DNA from 4 places in the Pseudoalteromonas sp. GB56 genome. Region 3 is predicted to be linked to each of the others. Evidence: predicted binding sites of a transcription regulator. Region 3 holds the regulator's gene; each other region holds the start of a gene.
The links. The regulator LexA, encoded in region 3, represses DNA repair genes until DNA is damaged. The targets are predictions, from matches to a motif close to TACTGTATNNNNATACAGTA.
Positions count from the first base shown of each region.

Region 1 (3,195 bases), 1.7 Mb from region 3:
ACCACTTTGCCCCTACTATTCTCTCGAATGCCTGTTTGTTCAAAATGCAGGTTGGGATAGCGCATCAGCAAATACTAAAATAGCCTGCGACAACACCGTAATTTACGCACTCGGGCTTGAACCCCGCATATAGACAGTTGATGAGCTACGCCAGTTGCTTACAGAGCCACTCAAACACGCACTTATACGCAGCAAAGACGGTATATTTTGCAGAGAAAACACAGCCAATACCATCTAATGCTTGGATGTTCTGACTCGTTATAAAAATTACTTAAGCATAAAAAAGCCGCTTCAACAGCGGCTTTTAGGTATTTATGATAAGAAGATAAACTTCAATACGAAGAGTATGCTCAGAATCCACACACTAATACTTACTTCATTGGCTCTGTTACATACTACCTTCACAGCAGTGTAGGCAATAAACCCAAGCGCAATTCCGTGCGCGATTGAGAACGTCAACGGAGTCATCAGTAATACAACGGCCACTGGGATTGCATCAGTCATGTCGTCCCAATCGACTAACTTCAAATTTTGTAGCATCAAAATAGACACATACAAAATCGCACCCGCTGTTGCATAAGCTGGCACCATAGCCGCAAGGGGAGCAAAAAACATCATCAATAAAAAACACATGCCAACCACAACAGCGGTCAAACCTGTACGACCACCAACCGATACACCTGCAACTGATTCAATGTACGAGGTTGTAGTCGAAGTTCCGAGCACGGAACCTGCGATAGTTGCAGTGCTGTCCGCACTGAGTGCACGGCCAAGTCGTGGCATGCGGCCTTGTTCATCCGCTAGCCCTGCTTTTTGAGTTACTGCAACTAAAGTGCCTGAGGTATCAAACAAGTCTACAAATAGAAACGCAAAGACCACGCTAAGCATCGACAACTCAAGCGCGGCTGCAAAATCAAGCTGCATAAAAGTCGGTGCAATCGATGGCGGCGCCGACACAATACCTTGATACTCAACCAAACCCAACGCGAGAGCCAAACAGGTAACCAGCAGGATACTGATTAATACGCCACTTTTAATATCGCGATATAACAACCCAGCAATAATAAAGAAGCTAAGAATTGCAAGCGCTGGTCCCGCACTGGTGATGTCACCAAGCTGTACAAGCGTTGCGGGGCTAGCCACAACAATACCAGCATTTTTCAATGCAATTAACGCCAAGAATGCGCCAATGCCAGTCGCAATTGCACGCTTGAGTACAAGTGGAATAGCATTGATGATCCACTCACGTACTTTGAACAAACTTAGTACTAAGAAGATACTACCTGACATAAACACCGCTCCGAGGGCGGATTGCCACGTATAACCCATTCCTAACACCACACCATAAGTGAAAAAGGCGTTGAGCCCCATTCCTGGCGCGAGTGCTAATGGATAGTTAGCCCAAAATCCCATAATAAAACAACCGATGGCTGCCGCAACACAAGTTGCAACAAAAGCAGCACCTTGATCCATCCCCGCTTCCGCCAACATTGCCGGGTTAACAAAAACAATGTACACCATGGTAATGAAGGTCGTTAAACCTGCAATCACCTCACGCTTTACCGAGCTTCCGTGCGCCTTAATTTTAAAAACACTCTCTAGCATAAGTCTTTTTTCGAGCTAACAAACAAGCGCGCAATACTAGCACACATGCGGACAATTGACCGCCTTTAATAACTAATTGAAGCAATTTTATCGCACCTATTTATTGGGTATTAAGCCAATGATTAAAAAAGCTTCAAAAAAAGCTTGCACACAACAACTGTATAAACTACTGTATACACATACTGTATAAAACACTGTATATCGTTCACATTACCCACAGCGAGGCAAATATGTTACATACAGCAGCTATTCGACACGTTAAAAGCTATAAGCAAGATAACCCTGCATCAATCAACATTGTGCAAACAGAGGATGAAATTTCAGCTTCTTTTGAACTATTAAAAATTGTGCACCGTTACAATAAAAGTAATGGTTGGACTTTGCTCATTGCCCCTGACCACATCCCGAGTCGTGATTTATTGGATTCGTGCTCAATCGATACGAACAAGCTACTGGTAATCCGTAGGAAGCATATCGTTGATGTAGAATATGTTCTTAATTGCGCCCTGCAAAATGGCCGCTATTGTGCAATTGTTACTTGGACAGACATTGTAAACCAACAGCAACTAGAGAAAATGCAACTAAACACGCATCAAGCAAAAGCACAGCTGTTTTGTTTCACATCAGATGACGAGCAAGCTCAATTAGCCGTGCCTCACGTAATGTAAGTTTGTTACACTATTAGCTGATGTATTTTTTCAGAAGAGCTGATATGTGTTTTTGTGGGTCGCCACACTCATTCGAACAATGTTGTGGCGTATATATTAAAGGTCAGCAAAGCGCACCTGACCCATTAGCATTAATGAAATCGAGATACAGTGCATTTTGCACACAAGAAATCGATTACTTATGTGCAACCTGTTCAAGCAAAGCGATCGTGAATAATGCAAAAGAAGATGTTGCTCAATTCGCGCAAGCTGCAAAATTTACCAACTTAGAAATTATCGAAAGTCAGTGTGAACTGACCCCAGCCGTCGTCGAATTCAAAGCACATTATCTCTATGACAACGCGTTATGCTGTATTCATGAACGTTCTACTTTTGTCAAAGAAGGCGGCACTTGGCGCTACGACGAAGGTGAATTGTTTTCTACCTCGGATGTAAAACTAAGCCGCAATGATGCGTGCCCATGCGGTAGCGGTAAGAAATTTAAAAAGTGCTGCGCAATATAAGATATAGCGCGCTCATCTTGGTAATTGCTGTATAAAAAACGTCAACCGACTCTAACTTTGGTTAACGTTAACGGACTGGTATTTCTTACCAGTCCTTTGTCATCCATTAAAACGTATAGCTGGCACTCATTAGCGGCCCATGCGTAATGGTGTCATAACTGAAATAGTTACTACTACCATTGTCGCCCGTATCATAGTCAACGTAGGTCGCCTTATATTGAAAAGACATATCCCAGTTCTCTGTGAGGTCATATACCACACCTAATTTCAAACTCGACGTCAATTTTGCAGATAAGCCAAAACCACCGACATCGGCTGCTGTATTGAAATGCCATTTTTGTGCGAATTCTTTGTTGTAACTAAAGCCCAATATAACGTCTACCCAATCTTCGTCTCTGTCTACAAGACTCGTTTGAGGT
Region 1 covers NZ_JBPCHK010000001.1:2,336,790-2,339,984, forward strand. Annotated here, with positions in the region: gene ACH19P_RS10965 (NCS2 family permease) at 313-1,605, opposite strand; gene ACH19P_RS10970 (SulA-like leucine-rich domain-containing protein) at 1,836-2,273, shown strand; gene ACH19P_RS10975 (YchJ family protein) at 2,318-2,776, shown strand; gene ACH19P_RS10980 (hypothetical protein) at 2,883-3,195, opposite strand, start outside.
Region 1: a site for LexA is predicted at 1,773-1,792, ahead of ACH19P_RS10970 (SulA-like leucine-rich domain-containing protein). Genes of this name have one in related genera too.

Region 2 (3,195 bases), 1.1 Mb from region 3:
AACGTCATTCATGAGCTCTGATCAAGTACGTGCTGTGACAGAGAAACTTATCCGTGAAATGTGGTTAGAGCTTCTTGATGTCGACTTAGGTCAATTCCCAGTAATGGCCTACGAAGAAGCGATGCGTCGTTTCGGTTCAGACAAACCAGACCTTCGTAACCCGATGGAACTTATCGACGTTGCAGATCTTGTTAAAGACGTTGAATTTAAAGTGTTCTCTGGTCCAGCGAACGACGAAAAAGGCCGTGTAGCTGTGCTTACAGTGCCAGGTGGTGCTGAATTATCGCGTAAACAAATCGATGACTACACGAAGTTTATCGGCATCTACGGTGCAAAAGGCTTAGCGTGGATGAAGGTTAACGACCGCGCTGCAGGTGTTGAGGGCGTACAATCACCCATTGCCAAATTCTTAAATGAAGAAGTGATCACGGCCTTACTTGAGCGCACGAATGCACAATCAGGCGACATCATCCTGTTCGGTGCAGACTCTCGTAACGTAGTAAATGAAGCCATGGGTGCATTGCGTTTGAAGATTGGATTGGACTTAGAACTAACTGACCTTACTAAATGGGCACCACTTTGGGTTGTCGACTTCCCAATGTTTGAAGAGGACGAAGAAGGTAACCTTCACGCGGTTCACCACCCATTTACAGCACCAAAAGGTGTGAGTCCACAAGAGCTTGAAGCAAACCCTGCGGGCACACTCTCAGATGCATATGATATGGTACTAAACGGCTACGAAGTAGGCGGTGGTTCTGTGCGTATACACAACAGCGAAATGCAAGAGACTGCGTTCCGCGTGCTGGGCATTGATGCACAAGAGCAACAAGATAAGTTTGGTTTCTTACTGGACGCATTGAAGTACGGCACGCCACCGCACGCAGGTTTAGCGTTCGGTCTTGACCGTTTAGTGATGTTGCTGTGCGGTACTGACAATATTCGCGATGTTATTGCATTCCCGAAAACAACGCAGGCATCATGTTTGATGACTGAGGCGCCAAGCCCAGCAAACCCAGATGCGCTTAAAGAGCTAGGTATCGCAATTGCACCCAAGGCGAGTGCAGAGCAAGAGTAAGGTGAATAAGCCAAGCACATTCATCAAATAGAAAAAGCGGCTTCGGCCGCTTTTTTGTTTGTTTTGACAACAAAACAGCTAATGCCAAGTGCAAAGTGGCGTTTTTACTTTGATTGCCTTTACACTGGTCATCCATACAGTTACCATTATTCACAGCTAAAACAATAATAAGGTATGTGAGTGAGTATAATTTTGGGCATTGATCCCGGCTCGCGATTCACAGGCTATGGCGTGATACAACAACAAGGCCATAAATTTGCCTATTTAGGCAGTGGGTGCATTAAACTAGGCGATAATCCTTTCCCCGAACGCTTGAAAATGATTTTTCAGGGCGTTACGCAACTTATCAGTCAGTTCAACCCAGATTCATTTGCCATTGAGCAAGTGTTTATGGCACACAACCCCGACTCAGCACTCAAGCTAGGGCAGGCAAGAGGCGCAGCCATCGTTGCGGCAACGATGGCAGATATCCCTGTTCATGAATACTCGGCGAGGCAAGTGAAGCAAGCGGTTGTTGGTAAAGGCTCAGCTGAAAAGACACAAGTACAGCACATGGTTAAACATATTTTGAAATTACCAGCAACCCCTCAGGCAGACGCAGCTGACGCGTTAGCAATTGCAATGTGCCATGGTCACTCACAGCAAAATCTTATTAAATTATCAGGCCAGGCGCGTAAAACAGTGCGTGGTCGTCTAAGGTAACTCAGAGGTAGCAATGATCGGACGAATTCGCGGAGAACTAGTAGAGAAACAGCCACCAGAAGTATTGGTGGACGTAGGCGGTGTTGGCTACGAGATAAATTTACCTATGAGCTGTTTTTACGCATTGCCCGAATGCGGGCAGCAGGTCACCCTCTTTACCCATTTTGTGGTGCGTGAAGACGCGCAACTGCTATTTGGTTTTAACACCAAAAATGAGCGAGCGCTATTTCGTGAGTTACTCAAAGCAAATGGGGTCGGGCCCAAGCTAGGACTCGGTATTTTATCCGGGATGTCTGCCGAACAATTTATCCACTGTGTACACCAAGGTGATGCAAGTACGCTGGTTAAGCTTCCTGGCGTAGGTAAAAAGACGGCAGAGCGATTGGTGTTAGAAATGAAAGATAGGCTCAAGGATTGGGGCCCTGACTTATTCACTCCACATACGGATGCGGCAGCGTTCTCCGCGGCTGGTGATACATTAGTCCATGGCAGCGCTCAGGATGATGCGGTTGCGGCGCTCGAAGCTCTGGGTTATAAGAATAACCAAGCAGTTAAAGCGGTTAAAGCAGTGGCAAAAGACGCCATGACTTCTGAGGAAATGATTAAGCAAGCGCTTAGAGCGATGCTGTAACGAGATACTCTAACGAGATACTCTAACGAGACAAATACATGATTGAAGCGGATAGACTAATAGAGCCTCAGCAGCAAGGTAATGAAGACGTTGTCGACAGAGCAATACGTCCCAAATTATTGGCAGATTACCATGGGCAACCTCATGTTAAACAACAAATGGATATCTTTATAGAAGCGGCTCGCTCGCGCAGCGAAGCACTTGATCATTTGTTGATTTTTGGTCCCCCTGGTTTGGGCAAAACGACCTTAGCAAACATTGTCGCCAATGAACTGGAAGTGAGCATAAAAACCACGTCAGGCCCCGTGCTCGAAAAAGCAGGGGACTTGGCGGCATTGCTTACTAACCTAGAAGCACATGATGTGTTGTTCATTGATGAAATTCACAGAATGAGCCCGCATGTTGAGGAAATTTTGTATCCAGCAATGGAAGACTATCAACTCGATATCATGATAGGTGAAGGTCCCGCAGCGAGGTCAATTAAATTAGACTTACCTCCTTTCACTCTGATTGGTGCTACCACTCGAGCAGGTTCATTAACGTCACCATTGCGTGACCGTTTTGGAATTGTACAGCGACTCGAGTTTTATAACGTTGACGACCTTGCGGCTATTGTAAAGCGTTCTGCATTTCATCTTGGCTTGGAAATTGATGAACAAGGCGCGTACGAAGTAGCCAAACGTTCACGTGGTACACCGCGAATTGCTAACCGATTACTGCGCCGTGTGCGTGACTTTGCTGAGGTTAAAGGAGATGGCTCTGTATGTGCAGACATCGCAGCCCAAGC
Region 2 covers NZ_JBPCHK010000001.1:1,688,135-1,691,329, forward strand. Annotated here, with positions in the region: gene aspS (aspartate--tRNA ligase) at 1-1,075, shown strand, start outside; gene ruvC (crossover junction endodeoxyribonuclease RuvC) at 1,256-1,777, shown strand; gene ruvA (Holliday junction branch migration protein RuvA) at 1,791-2,408, shown strand; gene ruvB (Holliday junction branch migration DNA helicase RuvB) at 2,447-3,195, shown strand, end outside.
Region 2: a site for LexA is predicted at 1,198-1,217, ahead of ruvC (crossover junction endodeoxyribonuclease RuvC). Genes of this name have one in related genera too.

Region 3 (3,195 bases):
CCTTCCCCATCAATTGCGGCCTGAATCGCACTTGGTTGCACTGTGTCGCCAGTGTCGTTGCCAAATGCATTACGCTGGTAGGTGATTACCGATGCGAGTTCTTTGAGAGTTAGCTGACTCACGAACGCCTGCATCGCTGTACCTGGCTTACCGTGAACCACGATGTCTATGTGATCCTTGATATTACCTGTTGCGATGGGACTTCCCTTAATCGCAGGAAATACCCCCGGTAAACCCAGACCTGTGGGTTGGTGACACGCAGCACAGCGCGCCATGTAGACTTGCTCACCTGATGCCATCAGTTCTTCTTGAGAAAGTGTCTGATCAAGCAGCGCTGCATCGGCATCGGCTTGTGCTTGCACCGCTTGTTTTTGCTCAGCTAACCAGGCTTCGAATTCTTCGGGCGCTTTGGCTTCAACCACCACAGGCATAAAGCCATGGTCTTTACCACATAGCTCAGCACATTGGCCGCGGTAGATACCCGCTTCGTTTACCTTGGTCCATGCTTCGTTGATAAAGCCTGGATTAGCATCTTTTTTAACTGCAAAATCAGGCACCCACCAAGAGTGGATAACGTCGTCTGAAGTCATCAAAAAGCGGACTTTTTTATCTGTTGGGATCACTAACGGCTTATCCACTTCCAGTAAGTAATGTTCGCCTTTTTCCTGAGCGTTTTGAATTTGCTCTTGCGGGGTAGAGAGCAACGAGTAAAAGCCCACATCATGGCCCATGTACTCATAATGCCACTTCCACTGCGACCCCGTGATTTTGATGGTGACATCTGCTTTTGAGGTATCTTCCATCGCTATCAGGGTTTTGGTCGCAGGTACGGCCATACCGATGAGAATTAAAAATGGGATCGCGGTCCAAAGTATTTCTACCTTGGTGCTCTCATGGAAGGATGCGGGTTGAGCCCCTTTAGATTTACGGTGTCTGAGCAAAGCCCAGAACATTGCACCGAACACTATTACACCAATGACACAGCAGATGATGAATATCGTCATGTGCAACTGGTAAACATTTTCACTGATGTCGGTCACCCCTGGGCGCAAATTATAATCACTATTTGCAAAAGCCAAGTGCGGGGCGAACAAACACAGCAACATGAGGGAGCAAAGCTTCTTCATGTACCATCTCCTTAAAACGCGCAACGCAAAAAGAGAAGAGGCAATAACTGCTAGCCAATCTTCATTATTATTATGCTTAGAACTGGCCGATTACATTTACTTTACACAAAGCGATTAAAAAGCAACCAGCAAAGCCTGTAATCTAACCAATTAGTCAAGAATTGAGCATATAGCAAGAAAATAGACGTTTTTGTTTTGCTTTTTTCAATAAATATTTTGGGGAGATTCAATCTGTTAGCGTACAGAAAAAGGAATTAGAAAAGGGCTGGAAACCCCCAATAAACGGCGCATTGGGGGCGAATATTTAACGGGTACAACTACATCCAATCAGCATTTCGGATTACACCTACCGCTAAACCTTCAATATTGAAAGATTCATGCTCTAGGTCAACTTCGATTGGCGCAAATTCTTCATTCTCTGCATGCAGCAATATTTTACGACCGGCTTTCTCTAAACGCTTCACAGTGACGTCATCACCAACACGGGCAACCACCACTTGGCCGTTCTCCGCAACCTGAGCACGATGCACAGCCAGTAAGTCGCCGTCCATAATACCGATATCTTTCATACTCATACCATCAACACGTAGTAGGTAATCAGCGGCAGGCTTAAACAGTAATGGATCGATTTGGCAGTGACTTTCAATGTGCTCTTGCGCCAAGATGGGTTCACCGGCAGCGACGCGACCTATCAGAGGCAAGCCTAATTGCTCAGGCTCTTCCTCTTCAACCAGTTGAATACCTCGGCTGGCACCGGGCTTCATTTTGATCACACCCTTTTTGGCAAGGGCTTTAAGGTGCTCTTCTGCGGCATTCGCACTGCGAAACCCCAGTGTTTGTGCAATCTCAGCACGCGTAGGCGGCATGCCCGTGTCTTTAATAAATACTTTGATCAGCTCTAAAATTTGCGATTGGCGATTAGTTAAAGGACGCATACAACTGGGTTTCCATACAGTACATTTAGCTGTGAGTATATACAGTTGTCAGAAAATCGCAAATAAAATCAGGCAATTTGCTCAGCTCGTAACAAAGCGCCCTACTTAGGTTTGGGTTTTTGTGTTTACGTCAGCGCGTAAATGCTAAAAGCTGCTGTTGGGTTGAGTTAAAAACACAATTTCATCATCCGTGGATTTACGCCCTAGTATTTCATTGCGATGCGGGTATCGACCAAAACGATCGATAATCTTCTTATGCGCCACTTCAAAATCATAATTATCCAATGGCTTGAACAACCTATCAGCCTCCTGATGGATAATCTTACTCTCACTGTGCATATAGGGCATGTACATAAACGGGCGCTCTTGCTCATTCAATTGCATATCGAAGCCCTTATCCACCGCGTGCTGAGCCAAGCACAAAGCCAGCCCATCAAAGGTGAAGGCTTTTGGCGTGTCGCGAAACATGTTGCGCGAGAATTGGTCGAGCACGATGATTTCACACAGCGCCCCTTGAGCTGTGTTGCGCCAATGTACCAACTCGCCCTGAGCTGCCGCATGATGCAGTTGCGAAAATTGCTTAATAACCTTGTCGTCAAACGCTGCATTCTTTTTAAACCAGTCCTCGGGTTGGCATTGCTTAAACCAAAAATCATACACAGATTGAAAATCCATATTCTCTCCTTCAAAGTAAAAAGGGTGTGAAGCCCGATGCAAACAAGGCAACAGTAACCGTGAAGAAACTCTACATTTATGAGCATTGCCCTTATTCAGTTAAAGCCAGAATGGTTGCCTATGCACGCAATATAGACGTGCAGATACTCTACTTACAAGCCGACGACACAACCACCGCCATCGAGTTAGTCGGCAAATCAACCGTTCCCATATTAGCTAAAAATCAAAACATTGCCATGGCGCAAAGCCTCGATATTGCTTCCTACTTCTGCAAACGAGCAAAAATGCCATTGGATCATGGTGACTACCTCACGCCCGCAAGCAAATGGGTAGAGACCTACTTACCCACTTTTTTACGGTTAACCTTACCGCGCTGGCCGCAACTCGCCCTACCAGAATTTGGCACACTAAACGCCATCGCCCATTACATCGATAGAAAGGAGGCGTTCTTGGGGGCT
Region 3 covers NZ_JBPCHK010000001.1:632,450-635,644, reverse strand. Annotated here, with positions in the region: gene coxB (cytochrome c oxidase subunit II) at 1-1,127, opposite strand, end outside; gene lexA (transcriptional repressor LexA) at 1,445-2,062, opposite strand; gene ACH19P_RS02950 (DUF924 family protein) at 2,207-2,737, opposite strand; gene grxB (glutaredoxin 2) at 2,797-3,195, shown strand, end outside.

Region 4 (3,195 bases), 980 kb from region 3:
AGATTCTGCTGTGTAAAAAGCGCCATAAATAATTGATTTTGAAAATCTCGCGCTATTTCTGTCCAATCAGAACGTACTGATTCCATCCCTTTAAATACCAATTTATGCCCAGCTTGAACCAATAAGCCAGCGTAGCGCTTTTTACTGCCAATATCTTTGTGCCGTGCTTTAGGCATTAAGAACGGCCGATACAAACTCTCATATTCCAGTTCTAAGTAACTTTGCACACCATATTCGTCGCGTATCAATTGTTGCCATTTTCTATTGACTGCTGAGACTAATTGCGACGCCAATTCATGGCTTTGTTGTTCATCTAATTCATTGGGCAGTGCCACAAACGTTGAATCCGTATCTCCGTAAATCACTGTCGCCCCCATTTCCTCTAACCACTTTTTCGTGGTTTGCATAATTTGGTGACCGCGTAGCGTTATGGAGCTAGACAGTCGGGGGTCATAGAAACGACATCCTTTTGAGCCCAGCACGCCATACAAGCTATTCATGATAATTTTTATAGCCTGTTGTAGATGGTGATCGCCAACATCTTTAGCTTGTTGACGTGCCAAAGCTAAATCTCCTACAAGCTGCGGCAAATGGTGCCCTGTTCGGTAAAAATACGCACCATTAAATCCTTCGATGCTGTTATCAGTGTCTGCGAGGCCTAAAATCAGCCCGAGGGGATCGATACAAAAGGTGCGAATGATACTCGGATATAGGCTTTTAAAATCCAGCACAGCGACGTTGTCATAAAGACCAGGAGTTGAATCCATTACGTACCCCCCTGGGCTATCAAAGCTTAACCCATGCTCAGCCATATTCGGCGCAACATAGCCACTACGATGCAGATGCGGTAAGTACAAGTTGGTAAAGGCAGCGACCGAACCACCTAGCCTTTCAAGCGGTAAGCCCGTTAGCTTCGTTCTTGCAATTGCAAACTCAACCAACTCTAGTTTTTTAAAGATAGCCAAAACTAATTGCGTATCTTTGAGGTTGTAGTGTGCCAAACGCTCTTTGTCTTGCACAAACATCTGTTCGATTTTGGCGAGTTTGTCCTCATTATCAATGAGTTTCTTTTCCCCTAACACTTCCTGAGCGACATTATCCAAACTGTAGCTCGAAAAATGATAGGTGGCATTTTTAAGCATATCTATACCATCGAGCACCGCCCTTCCCGGCACCAGCAGCTTATTTATTTTGCTACCGCGCCAAGTTACGGCTTCATGTTGTCGACCCAAATTAAGGGGCACGTTTAATTGCTGCGCACGGTAACAAAGGAGTTGAAAATCAAAATCGACTACATTCCAGCCGATGATTAGGTCAGGATCGTATTGGGTGATTAAAAAACACAGTCTTTGCAGCAGTGTGGCTTCATCTTCAACATATTCTAGCCATGGCTCTGATGGGTGTGTTGGACTACCAATCATGATTACTTTGTTTAGGTCATCACTTGCCAACGCAACACTGAATAAAATCCCCTCACCACTGCATTCTATGTCTAACGACAACACAGATAGGTCAGGCGTGTAACTATCATTCGCCTTGAACTGTCCTTTGATGAGCGTGTTCTCATCTACGCTAATGCCCTTTGTCCACACGCCTCCTCTGATAAAGCGCTCCATCAAGTACTGTTCTTGCATTCTGATGTCGTCTTCATACAAACGGATCCCCTCTTCTTTGAGCAGTTCGCGCGCACTGTAATAGTCGTGCAGCCTGCTAAAATACAGTGCGGTGACACTTTCGTCTGCGAATGTTTTTAAAGACAGCGCTCGGGAGTCGGCATCGAGGGTATTTCGCTCTAATAGAGAATTGGCATGGCCAATCTGTGATTGGGGTACGAAGAACACGCCTTTTTGCGTGTCAGATACCACTTTTAAAGGCCCATTGTCAGTCGCCAGCCAAGTTACAAAGCAAATGCCTTCGCGACGCTGCTGAGTGTGCATAGACAAAATAAATCCGGCGGTTACTGACACGAAACAATCACTAAAAATGAGTTAATGCTGCCAGTTTACCTAAGCTAAATGATAATTACAGCTGAGTTTGAACTCAGGTGATGATAAGCGCTTGAGTCTTGCTCTATGAGCCCCTAAAATGAAGGCACTGTAAATTTATACATAAGTAATTAAATGCTTTCAGATCCGTTAAAAAAGACTATTCGTAATGCCCACCAGCGGATTGCTAAAAGCTTAGATGATTACACCCCCCGCTCGAGTCAAAATTACCTCGTTGCAGAAATAGCAAAAACGCTCAGTGGTGAATATCACAAAAAGCAACGAATTTGCGTAATCGAAGCTGGCACGGGCACGGGGAAGTCACTCGCCTATTGTTTAGGAGCGCTACCAATCGCTCTCAAAGCCAATAAAAAACTGGTTATATCTACTGCGACAGTCGCCTTGCAAGAGCAGCTACTGCACAAAGAGTTGCCCTTTTTTGCCGAGCACAGCGGACTAACATTCAGTTATGACTTGGTAAAAGGTAGGGGGCGCTATATTTGCGCCCACAAACTAGAAAATGCCGTCAATGGTGACCAACAACAAATGGCGCTAATGCCTACCCTGACCTCTCCGCTTAGCGACATGGAACAAAAGTGCCTAAAACAATTGCATCTAGCTTACAGCGAGAAAAAGTGGCATGGCGATAGAGATTCTTGGGCGGATGTCATTCCCGATCGAGTGTGGCATCTCATCGCCTGTGATAAGCATTCCTGTCAACGTCAGATGAAGGCTCACCAAACATGTCCTTTTCACTTGGCACGCCAGAAAATTGCGCAAATGGACGTGTTGGTCGCCAACCACAGTTTGCTCCTCGCTGATTTAGAACTTGGCGGTGGCGTTATTTTGCCAGAGCCTGACAACTGCATTTATGTGATTGACGAAGCACACCATCTCGCTCACATTACCCGCGACTTTTCATCCGCTGCAGCCACCATTAAAGGCACCCAAGACTGGTTGGAAAAGTTGTTAAAATTCAGTGGTAAAATGGCACAAGCTATCTTCAGCGCCAGTGCTTCCGGAAGTCAATTTAAGCTCAATGACTCACTTGACGACATTACTCGTGGACACAAAGCGGTATTAACCATGCTCGATGGCGCGGATTACCAATACAGTGAAGACCACACGTATCGATTTTCTCATGGCTTATTACCCGAGCAACTCACAGTACAAGCGAAAGATATCAGTGAGGCTGCCAAAACAGCGTTAA
Region 4 covers NZ_JBPCHK010000001.1:1,607,859-1,611,053, reverse strand. Annotated here, with positions in the region: gene ACH19P_RS07710 (DNA polymerase II) at 1-1,967, opposite strand, end outside; partial or broken gene dinG (ATP-dependent DNA helicase DinG) at 2,121-3,195, shown strand, end outside.
Region 4: a site for LexA is predicted at 2,093-2,112, ahead of ACH19P_RS07710 (DNA polymerase II). Genes of this name have one in related genera too.